One region of the Streptomyces sp. NPDC058086 genome, then DNA from elsewhere that is predicted to be linked to it. Evidence: riboswitches for the same ligand, from Rfam matches in the RefSeq annotation. Region 1 holds a riboswitch; each other region holds the start of a gene.
The links. A riboswitch is a leader RNA that binds a small molecule or an ion and turns the genes downstream of it on or off. The one in region 1 is predicted to bind cobalamin.
Positions count from the first base shown of each region.

Region 2: linked by a shared signal. The riboswitch ahead of ACFVWD_RS16285 (CbtB-domain containing protein) and the one ahead of ACFVWD_RS32085 (ABC transporter ATP-binding protein) in region 1 are both predicted to bind cobalamin.
Region 3: linked by a shared signal. The riboswitch ahead of metE (5-methyltetrahydropteroyltriglutamate--homocysteine S-methyltransferase) and the one ahead of ACFVWD_RS32085 (ABC transporter ATP-binding protein) in region 1 are both predicted to bind cobalamin.

Region 1 is NZ_JBHVST010000050.1:22,583-28,398, reverse strand. It holds gene ACFVWD_RS32100 (hypothetical protein) at 225-374, opposite strand; gene ACFVWD_RS32095 (acyltransferase family protein) at 489-1,589, shown strand; gene ACFVWD_RS32090 (cytochrome P450) at 1,590-2,765, opposite strand; cobalamin riboswitch at 2,845-3,029, shown strand; gene ACFVWD_RS32085 (ABC transporter ATP-binding protein) at 3,220-4,023, shown strand; gene ACFVWD_RS32080 (methylmalonyl-CoA mutase family protein) at 4,197-5,816, shown strand, end outside.
Region 2 is NZ_JBHVST010000017.1:105,485-111,300, forward strand. It holds gene ACFVWD_RS16275 (hypothetical protein) at 1-446, opposite strand, end outside; gene ACFVWD_RS16280 (CbtA family protein) at 1,110-1,862, opposite strand; gene ACFVWD_RS16285 (CbtB-domain containing protein) at 1,886-2,107, opposite strand; cobalamin riboswitch at 2,142-2,290, opposite strand; gene ACFVWD_RS16290 (MFS transporter) at 2,411-3,721, opposite strand; gene ACFVWD_RS16295 (phytanoyl-CoA dioxygenase family protein) at 3,845-4,777, shown strand; gene ACFVWD_RS16300 (hypothetical protein) at 4,764-5,816, opposite strand, start outside.
Region 3 is NZ_JBHVST010000022.1:64,222-70,037, reverse strand. It holds gene rocD (ornithine--oxo-acid transaminase) at 1-84, shown strand, start outside; gene ACFVWD_RS19460 (hypothetical protein) at 231-593, opposite strand; partial or broken gene ACFVWD_RS19455 (RidA family protein) at 729-866, opposite strand; partial or broken gene ACFVWD_RS19450 (isocitrate lyase) at 868-1,567, shown strand; partial or broken gene ACFVWD_RS19445 (3-hydroxyacyl-CoA dehydrogenase NAD-binding domain-containing protein) at 1,797-2,022, shown strand; cobalamin riboswitch at 2,123-2,346, shown strand; gene metE (5-methyltetrahydropteroyltriglutamate--homocysteine S-methyltransferase) at 2,510-4,828, shown strand; gene ACFVWD_RS19435 (GNAT family N-acetyltransferase) at 5,000-5,515, opposite strand; gene ACFVWD_RS19430 (CGNR zinc finger domain-containing protein) at 5,542-5,816, shown strand, end outside.

The sequences.
Region 1 (5,816 bases):
CCCTCTGCACCCGCGTGGCACGGATCGGCGTGCCGACCGGCACAGGCGTTCGCCGGGTGTCCGACCGGGGTTGCCGGCGTCGCCGGACCGGTCCCCTCGGCCCCTCCTACGGACTGAGGGTGGCGTTGCGTGTGCGTGCGTGCGCGGCGGTGGCCGTCGTACCGCACCCCGTCCAGTGGCCCTGGCTCCCGACGCTCCGAACGCGACGCGGGTCCCCGCGCGTGTCACAGTCCATCGGCCATCCCGTGGCCCGAAGGTGTCCCGTCCACCGTCAGATAGAGGGTGACCCAGCGTCCGACCAGGCGTTCACACCTTGACACGGCATTGCAGCGACCGACGCCCATCACCAGATCGAACGGCAATTCGACACGCATACTTACCGGCTCCTCGGGGAACACGCGTCGACGACAACCACCCCAAACATGCCCAGTTCAACACCCCAGTCCCCCAGCGAGCACCTCTCCTTGACCAACACAGGCGGTCCCATCGTGAGCAAGTCTTCCTTCGCCGAGCCGGAGCAATCCGAATCGCCGGTCCGATCGAAGACTCACCACCGCGAGGTGACCCATCCCGGTCCACTGCCCTCCCTCACCGGTCTGCGCTGGGTGGCGGCCCTTCTCGTCTTCTGCCTGCACACCCGCAATCTGGGCTACTTCAACGGGCAGGCCCGTCACTTCGCCGACTGGGGCTTCGGGGCGGGCTCCACCGGGGTCTCCTTCTTCTTTCTGCTCTCCGGCTTCGTCCTCGGCTGGTCCGCGCGGTCCGACGACCGCCCCACGGCCTTCTGGCGCCGGCGCTTCGCCCGTCTCTACCCCGTCCACCTGGTCACGGCCTGTATCGCGGTGTTCGTCATGGGCATGGGCAAGCCGGCCGGCAGCGCGGCGAATCTGCTTCTCGTCCACTCCTGGTGGCACCCGTGGTGGCAGACACTCGACCCCGTCAGCTGGTCCCTCGCGTGCGAGGCGTTCTTCTACGCGACCTTCCCCGCGTTCGCCCTGCTGCTGCGGCACGCCGGGGCCCTCACCGCGACCGCGCTCGCCGGCGCGAGCGTCCTGACCGTGCTCATCCTGACCCGGGCGGACCTGTACCTGGGTGTCGGCCGCACCCTGTATTCCTTCCCCGCCGCCCGGCTGCCCGAGTTCGTCCTCGGAGTCGCCGTGGCCCGCCTCGTACTCCTCGGCCGCTGGCGCGGACCCGGCCTGGAGGCGTCGGTGGCCCTGACGATCATCGGCTACTTCCTGGTCTCCCAGGTCGGCGGATCGTACGCCTGCGTCGCCTGCACCTTGGTCGGTTTCACCTGTCTGATCCCCGCGGCCGCCCTCGCCGACGTACGCGGCCTTCCCAGCTTGTGGCGACATCCGGCCCTCGTCCGACTGGGTGAACTCTCCTTCGCCTTCTACATGGTCCACCTGCTCGTGCTGCGCGCGGGGCAGCACCTGTTCAAACCGTCGCCGATCGGCGCGCTCACCGCCTTCGCGGTGTCCCTGGCACTCGCCTGGCTCCTCTACGAGTACGTGGAGGTACCCGCCCGGCGATGGCTTCTGCGGCCCTTCATGAGATCCCTGCGACGCACCCTGGTGTCGCGTTGATCAGGCGGGGCCGTCCCACAGGACATGCAGGGTGGGCGGCTTGCGGAAGACCAGCCCGTGCGGAGTGGCCGGGTGAGCCGGGTCGAGGCGCAGGGCGGGGAGACGTTCGAGCAGGCGCTGAAGGGCGATACGGGTCTCCAGTCGGGCGAGGTGCGCGGCGAGGCAGTAGTGCGGGCCGTGCGCGAAGGCCAGCTGGAGACGCGCGTTCTCGCGGCGGACGTCGAACCGATCGGGATCGGGGAAGACGGCCGGATCGCGGTTGGCGCCCGCCAGGGAGACGGTGACCAGTTCACCCCGGCGGATCGTGGCCGGGCCGAGGACGGTGTCACGGGTGGCGTACCGGTCCACGACCGCCGCTCCGGGTTCGAGGCGCAGCGATTCCTCGATCGCGCCGTCCAGCAGGTCGACGTCGTCGCGGACAAGGGCGAGTTGGCTGGGGTGTCGCAGCAGGTGCAGCAGCGCGTTGGTGATCATCGCCTCGGTGGTCTCTATCCCTCCGAACATCAGCACCGCGGCGTTGGACGCCACTTCTGGCAGCGCCAGCCGCTCGGCGGCGGCGCCCAGGAGCGAAGTCGCGCCCCCATCGGCGACGGTGGCTTCGACAGCGGCCCGTAGCCGCGCGTACGCCTCGGCGCCCGCGGGTGCCGCCTCGTGTCCGGCGGTGATGTCCGAGACCGACCGCACGATGGAGTCGTACCAGGAGAGCACCGTGTCCGCGGTGGTGCCGACCAGTCCGAGCGCCTCGGTCACGACGGCGACGGCGAGCGGGCCGGCGAAGGCACGTCGCAGTTCGACGGCGCCCGCCGGTTCCAGCGCGGTGATGAGCCGGTCGGTCTCCCGCTCGATGAACGAGGCGAAGCCGTCGCGTACTTCCCTGGGCCGGAAGGGAGCGGAGAAGGGCTCACGGTGGCGTGCGTGCTCGTCACCGTCCAGGGACAGCATGCTCGGGCCGACGACCTGTGCGGTGGAGAACCGGGGGTCGTCGACGGTGAAGGTCACGGGGTCCCGCATCACGCTCAGCGCGAGATCGCGACGGGTCACCAGCCAGCCGTCCAGCTCGGGCAGCCAGGAAACGGGCTCATGCGCACGGAGCCGGGCCAGTCGCGGATGCGGATCCGCGGCGAGTTCGGCGAGCGTGGTCGCGGCACCGAGCGGGAAGGAGCCGACGGCGCTCATCGCAAGCCTTGGCCGGGCACGGGGAATTGGATCACAGCCAAGGCTAACAATCGTGCTGAAGGCGAGGCCGATGGGGGCGCGATAATTTACCGAGGCCAGTCAAGGGAATCCGGTGTGAATCCGGAGCTGACGCGCAGCGGTAAGGGTGACGGGCCGGGGCAACACGAAGCCACTGGACGGCGGTCTTACGTGACCGGAGTCCGGGAAGGCGCCTCGTCCGGGCGATCCCGAGTCCGAAGAGCTGCTGGCGGACCGTACGAACGGGCCCCGCGCCTGGGCCCTCGGCGCCAGAGGATGTCCCGTGCCCGTTGCGCGCCCAGCCCGCCGCTGTGCCCTGCTCCTGTCCGGGGCCCTGTTGCTGACCGCTTGTGGCGGCGGCTCGTCCGCCGACGGGAGCAAGTCGCCGAAATCCACCGCTGCGGTGTCGCTCGACAACTGCGGCCGGAAGGTCGCGATCGCCTCCGCGCCGAAGCGGGCCGCGCTCGGTGCCGACCGTGTCTCCCGCACCGTCGCCGGGCGGCTGATCCTGGGCGGCGTCGATCTGACGTCCCTTCCTGGATCCATCACGGGTCTGCTCGGCCCCAACGGCTCCGGCAAGTCCACCCTGCTGCGTCTGCTCGCAGGTGTCCTCACTCCCGCCTCCGGCGTCGTCACCCTCGACGGGCATCCGCTCGGCGACCTCGGCCGCCGGGCCGTCGCCCGGCGCGTCGCCGTCGTCGAACAGCAGGTCGACACCCTGGACGACCTGACCGTGCTCGACGTCGTACGTCTTGGCCGCATCCCTCACCGACGCGCCTGGTCGCCCTCGACTCCGGCCGATGAGAGGGCCGTTCGCACCGCGCTGGAGCGTACGGACCTGACCGACAAGGCCGACCGCTCCTGGCACACGCTCTCGGGCGGCGAACGCCGGCGCGTCCAGATCGCCCGCGCGCTCGCCCAGGAACCACGCGAACTCCTTCTCGACGAACCCACCAACCACCTCGACATCCAGCAGCAGCTCGACCTGCTGGCCCTGATCGCGGAACTTCGCGTCACCAGCGTTGCCGCCCTGCACGACCTCAACCTCGCGGCCATGTACTGCGACCGGATCGTCGTCCTCGGGCAGGGCCGGGTCGTCGCCTGCGGCACCCCGGCGAAGACGCTCACCGAGGCCCTGATCGCCGACGTCTACGGCGTACGAGCCACCGTCACGGTCACGAGCGAAGGCACGGGCGACCGCCCCCACGTACGGTTTCCGGGAACACTCCCCGGCCGCTGAGACCATCAGGGCAGCGCAGGTCGTCCTCCTCGCTCCACGGCACCCGGCACTGTCCGCGATCCATGTGATGCCGTAGTACGAACACGGCCTGTTGATCAAGACCACCCCTGGGAGGTCAAGGTCACAGCCGCGTCCTCTGCTGCTCACCTGCGGATCTGGCCTAACATCCGAGCATGACGGTCCTGCCTGACGACGGGCTCTCGCTGGCCGCCGAGTTCCCTGACGCGACCCATGAGCAGTGGCAACGCCTGGTTGAAGGCGTCCTGCGAAAGTCGGGCAAGGAAGTCTCGGGCGCAGCAGCGGAAGACGCCCTGTCCACCACGCTGGAGGACGGGCTTCGCGCCCGGCCCCTGTACACCGCGGACGACTCCGCGCCCGATCCCGGCCTGCCCGGTTTCGCTCCCTTCGTACGGGGCGGGCGCCCCGAGGGCAACACCCTCGGCGGCTGGGACGTACGCCAGCAGCACACGGCCGCCGACGGGGCGGCAGTCCTCGCGGACCTGGAGAACGGCGTCACCTCGCTCTGGCTGGTCGCCGGTGCGGGCGGCATCGCGGTGTCCTCGCTCGACCGCGTCCTCGACGGCGTCTATCTCGATCTGGCGCCCGTCGTCCTCGACGCGGGACGTGAAGTCGAGCCCGCCGCACGCGAGTTGCTACGGCTCTACCAGGAGCGCGGGGTCGCCAAGGAGGCGGCGCGCGGCAACCTGGGAGCCGACCCGCTGGGCCACGAGGCCCGTACCGGAGACGGCGGGTTCGACTTCGCGCCCGTCGCCGCTCTCGCGGGGCTGTGCGCCGAGGAGTACCCGGGGCTGCGGGCGCTGACCGTGGACGCGCTGCCGTACCACGAGGCCGGCGGCTCGGCCGCGCAGGAGCTGGGCGCCTCGCTGGCGACCGGTGTCGCCTATCTGCGGCAGTTGACCGAGGCCGGGCTGAGTGTCGAACAGTCCTGTGGGCAGCTGGAGTTCCGGTACGCGGCCACCGCCGACCAGTTCCTGACCATCGCCAAGTTGCGGGCGGCGCGCCGGCTCTGGGCGCGGGTGACCGAGGTCTGCGGGGCCCCGGCCGGGCAGGTGCAGCACGCGGTGACCTCGCCGGTGATGATGTCCCGCCGCGACCCGTGGGTGAACATGCTGCGCACGACGGTCGCCACGCTGGCCGCCGGGGTGGGCGGCGCCGACGCCGTCACCGTGCTGCCCTTCGACCACGCGCTCGGCCTGCCGGACGCGTTCGCCCGGCGGATCGCCCGCAACACCTCGACGATCCTGGTCGAGGAGTCACATCTGTCCCGGGTGATCGATCCGGCGGGCGGCTCCTGGTACGTGGAGCGGCTCACGGACGAACTCGCCCACGCGGGCTGGGAGTTCTTCCAGCGGATCGAGGGGGAGGGTGGCCAGGCGGCGGCCCTGCGCTCCGGCCGGCTCGGCCAGGACCTCGCCCACACCTGGGAGGCGCGCAGCGCGAAGCTCGCCAAGCGGCGCGAACCCGTCACCGGGGTCAGCGAGTTCCCGAACCTCGCCGAGCGCCTCGTAGAACGCGCAGCCGCCCCCGTTCCGCCGTCCGGCGGGCTGCCGCGGGTGCGGCGCGACGAGGCGTTCGAAGCGCTGCGGGCCCGCTCCGACGCCCACCTGGCGGCGACCGGTTCCCGGCCGCGGATCTTCCTGGCCGCCCTCGGCCCGGCCGCCGCGCACACCGCCCGCCTCACCTTCGCCTCGAACCTGTTCCAGGCGGGTGGCATCGAGCCCGTCACCGAGGGCGCCTTCGAGGACAGCGGTGCCACCGAGGTCTGTCTGTGC
Region 2 (5,816 bases), on a different contig from region 1:
TAGGTGACGTCATCGCCGTACAGGTCGATCTGGCCGTAGCAGTCCGGCGTCTTCACGGTCAGCTTCTGCCAGGTCCGCTTCGAGTCGTCCGTACCGGCGACGTCGTCGGCACTGAGGTAGACCGTCGCCTTGTCGACCAGGCTCTGGTGCCCGGAGACGTACCAGTTCGGCCCCTCGGTGGTGTATTCGGCGAGGGACACCGGGTACTTGCAGCCCTCTCCGACGGTCTGACCCGGGGCCAGCCGGACCTGGACGCTGCCGGGAACGGTGTCCCAGAGATGGAACCCGCCCTGCGAGGTCCAGTCGGCACCCACGACGTTTCCGTCCGCGCCGACGATGCGGTACTGGACCGTGGCGGACTCGCACGCCCCGGCGGTCGTGGCACTGGCCACCCCTGCGCCGAGCAAGGGCACGGCGGCGGTGGCGAATGCGGTTGCGGCGAGCACAGCCAGAGTTCTGGAGTGTTGCGAACGCGACAAGATGAGCCTCTGTGAAATCGAAAGTGTGGGAGGTGATTGCGCGCGAGTGACCGACGCGGACGGCAGATCTGGATGACCCGATGCAAGAACCAGCGCACGGACCAGCGGAAGAACCGACGGAAGAACCGGCGGAAGAACCGGCGGAAGGCATGCCGCCCAAGCCACTCGTGTCGCTTCGCTCACTTCAGACGCGGCGAAGCGAGCTGGATTCTTCCAACTTTTAACAACTCCCGTCAATCCTTCACTGGTTGCGCAGTTCCTCCACGGAACACACCCCGGCCGTACGGGACTTACGAGACCGGGTCCCGCACGGCCGCGACGGTTCAGGAAGCCAGGTCCCGGTGACGACGCAGCAGTTCCGCTATCGCGCAGCGCAAGCAGCCACCGTCGGGTGGCGATCAGTTGCTCGTACTCCGCCACCGTGAGGGCGACCGCCTCACGGCCGCCGAGGGTGATGCGGCGCGGCTGGGGTCGTCCGGCCACTCGGTTCCTCCGTTCCTCGCCCGGGTGGTGCCCACCCCATCGCTCGGTTCCGTCGGTCAGGTCCGTGATGCGCCGGCGTCGATGCCCGGAAAACGCGAGAGGGCCCCCGGATGGTTCCGTGGGCCCTCAATCGGGTGTCGGGTCATGTCAGCTGGGAACGGCGACCCGTCGGCTCGCGGCGGCCGTCACCGGCTTGGGATTCAGCAACCGCTCGGCCAACTCGCCGAAGACCAGGCCGAATCCGCCCCACAGGACGGTCTGGATGGCCAGCGCGGAGAGACGGAACCGCCACAGCAGAGTGGCGGGGAAGTCCTTCGGCACCTCGTTGATGACCGGCAGGAACGCGTACGCCAGACCGATCACGACGGCGAAGACGGCCACCGCGGCGACGGTGGCGTACCAGGTGCCGATCCTGGGTGCCAGCCGCTTGCCCAGGATGGTGGCGGCGATCGCGAGGAGCACGCTGAGCACCATCATCAGGAAGTACAGGGTGGTCCGCTTGCCGATGGTGTCGGGGTTGCCGACCGACGGCGGGTTGGCCGGGTACTTCAGGAACGGCACGACGTACACGGCCAGCAGCGCGCAGCCGGACAGCAGCAGTGCGGTCGCCCGCGGGCTGAAGCGGCCGACGCGGCCGAGCGCGAAGGAGAAGGCCAGCGCGGCGATACCGCCGAAGGCGACGCCGTAGACCAGGACGCCGGTGGCGAGACCGGCGGTGGACTGCAGGGAGCGGGAGACGATCTCCATCTCGTGCTCGTGCGAGTGGGCTTCCTCGAAGCTGATCGCGCTGTCGACGTTCGGCTCACCGAGGAAATAGGCGGCGACCAGGGCGAGCAGGCCGGCACCGAGGCCGGCCAGCATGCCCCGCACGAGCAGATTTCTTACCGTTGCGGAGTTCATGGCAGTGCTGGGGTTCCCCTCGGTCAGTGGCAGGGGAAGCCGAGAAGGTGGCGGGCGTCGTGCACCCACTCGTGGACGTCCGAGCCGGAGACGACGGAGGTGGCGCCCTGTTCGGCACCGACGAAGTACAGCAGGACGAGCATCAGGATGCCGAAGAAGACCGCCCACGGAGCTATCGCCTTGAGCGGCAGCGTGGCGGGAACGACGGGGGTGGTGGTTGTCGGCTGGGCGACGGTCTGCGCCATGGCAGAACCTCCTCGGGAGTTCGCGTCCCATCTCGGTGGTGCACTGGACGACGGCTACGGGTCTGACTCACGAGAGGTCCCAGCGGGCTGGAGCCTCTCGTTCACAGTGGCGCGACCGTGCCGGTTTCCCACCGGCTTCCGTCTTGCCGTCATCGATATCGCACCGACCGTACCGCGTGTCGGGTGCGGGGCCAAGACCGCGCCACCTGGCGTGATCTTCCTCTCCCACCAGGTGGCCGATCCCGAGTGAACAGCGGGTCAGCGGTGGCGGAACCCAGTTGAGTTCGGGCCCCGGCCCCGCTCTCAGACCGAGGGGGACCGGTCCGCGTCCTGGGACTCGGGCGTGTCCGTCGTACGACCGAGCTTCTGTGCCTCCTCCAGCGTGCGAGCCCCGCGGAGGGGGGAGAACGTGAGCCAGAAGGAGACGACGAGGTAGGAAACCCCGACGGCCCACAGGGCCGTACCGGGTGACAGGGCGTCGGCCAGGGCACCGCCGACGACAGCCCCCAGGGGCAGCGTGCCCAGGGCGACGAGGCGGTAGCTCGCGGTCACCGCGCCGATCTGGTGCTCCGGCGGAATGGCCTGCCGCAGGCTGACGGCGAACACGTTGAACAGTGCGACACCGAAGCCGTTCACCATCATGGCGACGGACGCGAGCACGGCGACGTACCCGCCGACCCGGCTGACGGCGGGTACGAGCAGCAGACCCACCGCGGCCAGCACCGCACCCAGGGCCAGCACACCGCCGACGGCCCAGCGTTGGGTGAGCCGGGTGGCGCAGAGCGAACCGATCAGGGCCCCCACACTGCCGATGCCGGTGATCACTCCCACCGTGGTGCCGCTCATGTCGAGATCACGGACGGCGAACACCAGGAAGACGGTCAGAAAGGCCTTCTCGTGCAGGTTCGACAGGCCGGCCTGAACGCACAGGTCCCGGATCGGGCGCAGGGACCATGTGTAGCGGAGCCCGGAGCCGATCGCCTTCAGCGCCGACTCACGAGGCTGTTCGGGGGCCTTGACGCCCCGCAGCAGCAGACCGCTCACGGCGGCACCGGCGGAGCACGCGGCGGCCACCGTCAGGGTCGGCGACACCCCCAACTGCCCGACCAGGAAGCCGGCCGCGGCGGGACCGGCGAGGGTGCTGACCGAATACGTCGCCTGGTGCAGGCCGTTGGCCGCGGCGATGGAGTTCAGCGGCAGGAGCCTGGGCAGCGTGGACTGGTAGGCGACTTCGTAGAAGACGGTGGCGACACCGATCACGGCGGCGGCGGTGACAAGTTGGCCGAAGTTCAGCCCGTCGGCCGCCTGGAACGCGGCGAGCACCGCCAGCGCCGCGCCCTGGGCGGCACTCGCGGTGACGAGGGTGCGGCGCGGCGGATACCGGTCGACCATGACGCCCGCGACCAGCGAGAGCACCACGACGGGGACGAACTGCACCGCCGACACGAGTCCCACTCCCGTGCCGTCGGCATGGAGGTGGGTGACCGCGATCAAGGGTAGGAGAAAACTGGTCAGCTGTCCGCCGAAATGCGCCGAGGTTTCTCCCAGCCAGATGTTGCGGAAGTCTTTGTTGTCTGCGATCAGGATTCGGATATCCCTGTCGAATATGGCCACCGCAACCCCCGGTCAAGTCTTCATGAAAAAAATCACGGCAACGCTAGCATGGCGCACTGCGGTCCGCTACCGTGCAAGTCGATGTCGCTGTTGCACCCCCTTTACGGTAACAGGAGTCGCGGAATGTACGACCATTCAGGACTTACCGCCGAGGAAGTCGAACTGCTCCCCTCCGAGGAAGATGTCCGGCTTTACTCGGAGCGTGGCTGGTATTTGTCCGAGAAGCTGCTCACCGACGCCGAAGTGGACACCCTGACCGAGGCGAGCGAGCGCTATTACGCTGGTCAGCGCGATCGGGCACTTCCAACGCGGCCGGACCGGCTGGCCGACTGGACCCCCGCCGACGGAGAAGTCCAGCGCAACAACGATTACATTCACTACCAGGACGAAACCATGGGGAAAATCTTACGGAAGCCCATCATCGGGGCGGTGGCCGCCCGCTTGGCACAGACGCCCGGAATACGCGTTTTCCAGGCCACGCTGATCTATAAGCCGCCCATCGCCGAGGAGAAGTCGAACATTGTCTCTTGGCACTTCGACAAGTATTTCTGGCCCACCTGCTCGTCGGACGAAATGCTCACCGCTTTCATTCCGTTCCACGACTGCGCCGAGGAGTCGGGCACGATCACCATGGTGAACGGAAGCCACCGCTGGCAGCATCGGCACGGCGCCGCCCGACCGGTCGGTGATCCTCGGGACGTGGGGCGCGACTATCTCCTGACCGGTGACGCGGAGCGAAACGGCGCCGTGGTCGAGAAGGTCCCGGTGCACATTCCCAAGGGACACATGACCTTCCACCACTGCCTCCTCTACCACGGCAGCGGCGCCAACCGCAGTCTGCGACCGCGCCGGGCCATCTCGTTCCATCTCCAGGACGGGACGAACACCTACCGAGACCACGCCCTGTCCGACGGCCGGCAGGAGCCCTACAAACACGATTTCCTGGTCCGCAGGACTCCCGCCGGTCAACCGGACTACTCAGACCCGGAGTTCTGCCCGGTGCTGTGGCCCGTCCGCGAGCCCGGCGGCCCGGAGGCCTCCCTCACAGGGGAGTGACGCGGGACAGGTCCCACTCCTCCTCGCTCATACCGGCGCCCGCCTCCGCACGGACCGCGTCGGCGAGAGCCTGGTCCGCCACCGTGTCCCGTCGCAGTCCGGCGGGCGCGGTGGCCGGCAGGGGAACGACGGCCGCCCACAGGGGGTGCAGCGAAGCCCCCCGGTGAACCTTCGCCTTCAGGGCGGAAGGCCCGAGGTGGAGCGTGGTCATCGCGTTGCGTTCCATGTGGTGGAGCGGTTCGTAGTACACGGCGTTGAAGTACTCGTAGGCGTTCCGCGTCCGCCCGTAGTCGAAGCCGGCCACCCGGGCGTAGAAGGTGTCCCTCCAGGCGAAGCACAGGCTGGCGCCGACCAGTTCCCCCTTCTCGTCGACGCAGCGGAACACCGTGCTCAGGTCATCCAGGCAGTTTGCCTGGACGGTGAGGAACGTGTGGATCTCCGCGAGGTCGAGGGAGGCGTCGTACCGGTCCATGGTCTGGCCGATCAGTGGCGCGAACTCGTCGACGCACGCGGACAGCGGGGCCGTCTCCACGTGCAGCCCGGAGTCCGTGAAGCGCCGGATCTCGTACTCACGCTTGCGGACGTTGCGGCCGAGCAGCTGACGGTAGGAATCGAAGGTGCCGCCGTCGTTGTGCACCACGGCCTCGGCGGCCCGCAGCTGCGCCCGCACCCCGAACCGGCCCGCGAGCAGTCGCAGGCTCTCGGTGGTGAGGAAGTCGAAGAGCAGCGCGTCGCAGCCGAGCGTCGCGGCCCTCTCGGCGGCACCGGCGACCAGGGCGTCGAGTGCCTCCCCTGCCGTACCGGGATCCTTCGGCAGCAGGAACTCGTTGTGGTAGCCCGTACGGGTACCGAACCTGAGCGCGGTATGGCCCTCGGCCACGTCCGGCAGGGGCGGCGCGTTCTCCGACGGGAAGTCGTAGTACGGCGTCCCGGCGAGGAGTTGGCCGTCGGCCTCGACGGTGAGGTATCCCGGGGTGGCGAACTCGGGCCTCTCCTGACCGCGCAGCCAGGCGTGGCTCTGGTAGAAGCAACTGCCCGG
Region 3 (5,816 bases), on a different contig from region 1:
CTGGCCCCGCCGCTGACCATCACCGGCGAGGAACTCCAGTCCGCCCTGGGCGCCTTGGAGAAGGTGCTGACACAGGGGGTCTGACACGGGCGCCGGCAGCTGCCGGCGCCTTGGTGGGCACGCCGCGCTCCCATCGCCCGGCCGCACCGCCGACGGGCGCCTGCCCCCGAACACCGGGCAGGCGCCCGCGCCGCTCTGCCATCGACCCGTTGAGGAGCGCAGTCAGGCGATCACTCGGCGGTGAGCTCCGCGAGTTGCTCGGCCGCTGTCGTGTTGCCCCGGTCGGCGAGGCGTCGCAGCTCGTCCATGTTGTCCTGCTCGGTGGCGAGTTCGATCAGCTGGTCGGTGGCCGTGGCGTTGCCGCGGTCCGAGAGGCTGCGCAGTTCTTCGAGGTCGCCTTGTTCTGCGGCGAGTTGGATGAGCTCGTCGGTCGCGGTGGGGTTGCCCGCATCCGCGAGGCGGCGCAGTTCGTTCAGATCGCCGAGTTCGGTGGCGAGTTCGATCAGCTCGTCGGTCGCGGAGGCATCGCCGCGCTCGGCGCGTTCCCGCAACGCAGACAGCTCGGGCTCGGTCATGACGGGCAACCTCTCCATGGTTTCGCTCCTGGACCGGTCGGCCCCGGACCTTGTGCGGCTATGGACCGGGTGAGCCTGGATCCGGCCGGCCGGCAGCCGCAGAACCTCGATTCCGCCATCCATATGGAGCATACGGCGCTGTTCAGGGGCTGATCAGTCGATGACCGCGGTGGCTTCGACCTCCACCAGATGGTCCGGGACGTCCAGTGCCGCCACGCCGATCAGCGTGCCCGGCGCCATCGGGGTGATCCCCAGCTCTGCGGAGGCCCGGGCGACTCCCTCCAGGAACAGCAAGGTCCTCGTGCCCACCTCGCAGCACATCCGCACCCTCAACGCGGTCCGGCTCGCGGCCGACATCGCCGACGTGCCGACACTCGTCATCGCGCGCACCGACGCGCTGGCCGCCACTCTGCTCACCAGCGATGTGGATGAGCGCGACGCCGAGTTCGTCACCGGCGAGCGCATGCCGGAGGGCTTCTACCGCGTGCGGGGCGGGATGGCGCCGGTCATCGCCCGCGGCCTCGCCTACGCCCCGTACGCCGACCTGATCTGGGTCGAGACCGGCACTCCCGACCTGGCACAGGCCCGCGAGTTCGCCGAGGCCGTCCACGCCCGGTATCCGGGCCGGATGCTCGCCTACAACTGCTCGCCGTCCTTCAACTGGAAGGCCGCTCTGGACGACGACCAGATCGCCAAGTTCCAGCGGGAGTTGGGGGCGATGGGCTATCGCTTCCAGTTCATCACGCTGGCCGGGTTCCACTCCCTCAACCACGGCATGTTCGACCTGTCGCGTCGCTACGCCGATCACGGAAATGACCGCCTATGTCGATCTCCAGGAGCGGGAGTTCGCCGCGCAGAAGCACGGCTTCACCGCCGTCAGGCACCAACGCGAGGTCGGTACCGGCTACTTCGACCTCGTCTCCACCGCCGTCAACCCGGCCTCCTCCACCACCGCACTGGCCGGGTCCACGGATGAGGAGCAGTTCCACTAGACCGACCGCGGTCGCCCGTGCGTACCGGCCCCTGACCGAGCGGGAGCCGGGCGACCGTCCCCGCCCGGCTCCCGCTCCGCTCCCCCGACCAGGAGAACCTGATGTCCACCAGCGCACCGACCCGCCACGTCCGCGTCCTCGCGGCACCGGACGACCGCCACGACGAGATCCTCACCCCCGCCGCCCTGGACTTCGTCGGCCGACTCGCCGGCGCCTTCGCCGGACGTCGACCTTCTCCGGCAGCCTCGAAGACCTGGCCGACCGGCAGCTCGTCGTCGAGGCCGTCGTGGAGAAAGCCGAGGCGAAGACCGAGATCTTCACCGCACCGGACAAGATCGTCGAGGCTCCGGACGCGGTCCTGGCGAGCAACACCTCCTCCCTGCCCGTCATGCGCCTCGGCATGGCGACCCACCGCGCCGACCACGTCCTCGGCCTGGCACTTCTTCAACCCCGTGCGTGAGCATCCTGGCGCCCGGGCCGAGGGACCCGGACCGCGTGTCCCGGCTCACCGTCCGGATGCCGGACCTGATCCGCCGCGCCGGGTGAGTGCCCCATAGGCTGGTCTGTGCAACTGGTTCGCCCCGTCCGCCAGGCGGGATGCGTCGCAAGAGGGAACCCGGTGGGAATCCGGGACTGCCCCGCAGCGGTGAGTGGGAACGACCGCCGTCATACGCACTGGGTCCGGTGAACAGGACCTGGGAAGCGACGGTCACTAGGTGTCCTCCGTACGGAGGACGTGCCCGCGAGTCCGAAGACCTGCCCATTGCCCGCGCGCGACCCCTCGTGCGCGGACATCCCGGTGACCTCGTGGGCGGGTCGGCGTACATATCGGACGGACGACCGCGCAGTGCCGCGTCAGGTTGTTTCCGTCCGGTTCGTCACCCCTTCGCGCCCTCCTCCCGTCCCGGGATCCCAGGGAGATATCTCGCGAAGGAGATTTCCGTGACAGCGAAGTCCGCAGCCGCGGCAGCACGGGCCACCGTGTACGGCTACCCCCGCCAGGGCCAGAACCGGGAGCTGAAGAAGGCGATCGAGGGCTACTGGAAGGGCCGCGTCGACGCCGATGCCCTCCGGGCCACCGCCACCGAACTGTGCCGCACCAACTGGCGGCAGCTGGCCGAGGCCGGCATCCACGAGGTACCCACCGGCGACTTCTCGTACTACGACCACGTCCTGGACACCAGCGTCATGGTCGGCGCGATCCCCGAACGCCATCGCGCCGCCGTCGAGGCCAACGCGTTGGACGGCTACTTCGCGATGGCGCGCGGCACCCAGGACGCGGCGCCGCTAGAGATGACGAAGTGGTTCGACACCAACTACCACTACCTGGTGCCCGAGTTGGGTCCGAACACCGTCTTCACGGCCGACTCCGCCAAGCAGGTCGCCGAGTTGGGCCAAGCCCTCGCCCTCGGCCTCACCGCCCGCCCCGTTCTCGTCGGCCCCGTCACCTACCTGCTGCTCGCCAAGCCCGCGCCGGGCGTCGCCGCGGACTTCGACCCGCTGACGCTCCTCGACCGACTGCTGCCCGTGTACGCCGAAGTCCTCGCCGACCTGCGCACGGCCGGCGCCGAGTGGGTGCAACTCGACGAACCGGCCCTGGTCCAGGACCGTACGCCCGCCGAGCTGAACGCCGCCGCGCGCGCCTACCGCGACCTGGGAGGGCTCACCGAGCGCCCGAAGCTGTTGGCCGCCTCGTACTTCGACCGGCTCGGTGACGCGCTGCCCGTGCTCGCCAAGGCTCCGGTGGAGGGCCTGGCACTCGACTTCACCGAGGCCGCCGCCGCCAACCTGGACGCGCTCGCCGCCGTGGGCGGACTGCCCGGCAAGCGTCTGATCGCCGGTGTCGTCAACGGGCGCAACATCTGGGTCAACGACCTGGAGAAGTCCCTCACCACCCTCGGCACCCTGCTCGGACTCGCCGACCGGGTCGACGTGGCCGCCTCCTGCTCGCTGCTGCACGTCCCGCTCGACGCCACCGCCGAACGCGACATCGAGCCGCAGATCCTGCGCTGGCTCGCCTTCGCCCGCCAGAAGACCGCCGAGATCGTCACCCTCGCCAAGGGCCTCGGGGGCGGCACCGACACCATCGCGGCCGAACTCGCCGCCAACCGCGCCGACCTGGCCTCCCGCGCCGGCTCGGCGCTCACCCACGACCCGGCGGTACGCGTCCGCACCGCCGCCGTCACGGACGCCGACGCCCACCGCTCCCAGCCCTACCCCGAACGGGCCGCCGCCCAGCGCACCCACCTGCGTCTGCCCCTGCTGCCGACCACCACCATCGGCTCCTTCCCCCAGACCACCGAACTGCGCACCGCGCGGGCCGACTTGCGCGCGGGACGGATCGACGCCGCCGGGTACGAGGAGCGCATCAGGGCCGAGATCGGCGAAGTGATCTCCTTCCAGGAGAAGACCGGCCTCGACGTCCTCGTGCACGGCGAGGCCGAACGCAACGACATGGTCCAGTACTTCGCCGAACAGCTCACCGGCTGCCTCGCCACACAGCACGGCTGGGTCCAGTCCTACGGCACCCGTTGCGTACGCCCGCCGATCCTGGCCGGCGACATCTCCCGCCCGGAACCGATGACCGTGCGCTGGACGACGTACGCCCAGTCCCTCACCACCAAGCCGGTCAAGGGCATGCTCACCGGCCCTGTCACCATGCTCGCCTGGTCCTTCGTCCGCGACGACCAGCCCCTCGCCGACACCGCCCGACAGGTCGCCCTCGCCCTGCGCGACGAGGTGAACGACCTTGAGGCGGCCGGGACTTCGGTCATCCAGGTGGACGAACCCGCGCTGCGCGAGACCCTGCCACTGCGCGCCGGCGACCGTCCGGAGTATCTGGCGTGGGCCACCGAGGCGTTCCGCCTCACCACCGCGGGCGTACGCCCGGACACCCAGATCCACACCCACATGTGCTACGCCGAGTTCGGCGACATCGTCCAGGCCATCGACGATCTCGACGCCGACGTCATCAGCCTCGAGGCCGCCCGCTCCCACATGCAGGTCGCCCGCGAACTCGCCGAACACGGCTACCCGCGCGAGGCCGGACCCGGCGTGTACGACATCCACTCCCCGCGTGTACCCGGCGCGGACGAGGCGGCGGCGCTGCTGCGCAAGGGGCTTGAGGCCATCCCCGCCGAGCGGCTGTGGGTCAACCCCGACTGCGGCCTGAAGACCCGCGCCTGGCCCGAGACCCGCGCCTCGCTGGAGAACCTGGTCACCGCGGCCCGGACGGTCCGCACGGAGCTGTCCGCGTCCTGAGCCCGTACGGCGGGCCGGGAGAGCACGCCCAGCGCTCTCCCGGCCCGCCCCCCCGGGCGCTGTCCGCGCCCTCCGCCGTCCGGGGGGGCCGGGTCTCCCCCCCCCCCGCTCCCCCGCCCCGCCGGTGACCCACCACACCACAAGCCCCGCGCCCCCATGGAGGCCGGTGGCTCACGGCCGCCAGTACAGCGCGGGGTCGGGGTGGTTGGTGAAGCCGAGTTCGCGGTACAGCGGTTCGCCCTCGGTAGAGGCGTACAGGTCCACTCGGGCGACCTCACGTTCCCCGAACCAGTCGAGCAGGCCCCGCATGATCGAGCGGCTGTGCCCGCGGCGCCGGTACGACGGGTCGGTGATCACGCCGATCACGTGCCCGATCCGGCCGTTGCGCAGGTGCGGGCCGGGCAACCGCTGCTCGATCGTGGCGATCCCACAGGCGGCCAGGCCACGGTCGCCGTCGCCGTCGCCGTCGCCGTCACCGTCCACCACGAGGATCCGCACGGCATCCGCGGTCAGCTGTTCCTTCAGCACCACGGCCAGGGCGTCCAGCCAGTCGTCGTCCGCCGCCGCGGGGTCGAAGAAGTGACCGCCGAGGTTCTCGAACAGCAGGGCCCGCAGACGTACGAGCTCCACCAGGTCGTACTCCACCGCCTGCCGCACGGCCGACCCGTTTCCTTCGCGTTGTCCCATGCCGACCAGACTGATGTAATAGCCTTATGCACCTCAACCCTTACGGCGAGGATGCCGTGAACCTGGCCGCCGATCTGGCCAACCGGCGCCCGGCCGGCGCCGAGGAGCTCGCGGACCGCTGCCGCGCCGCCGGGCTGGTGCTGGAGAACCCGGTCACCCTCCAAGACCTCGACCGCACCCAGGACGCGCTGGCGGCGTGGGAGAAGGTCGTCGATGCCACCGACGAACACGAACGCGCCGAGCTGCTCAACCGGATGCTGGGGGCGGCCGCCGCCCACCCGCGGATGACCGACCACGCCGG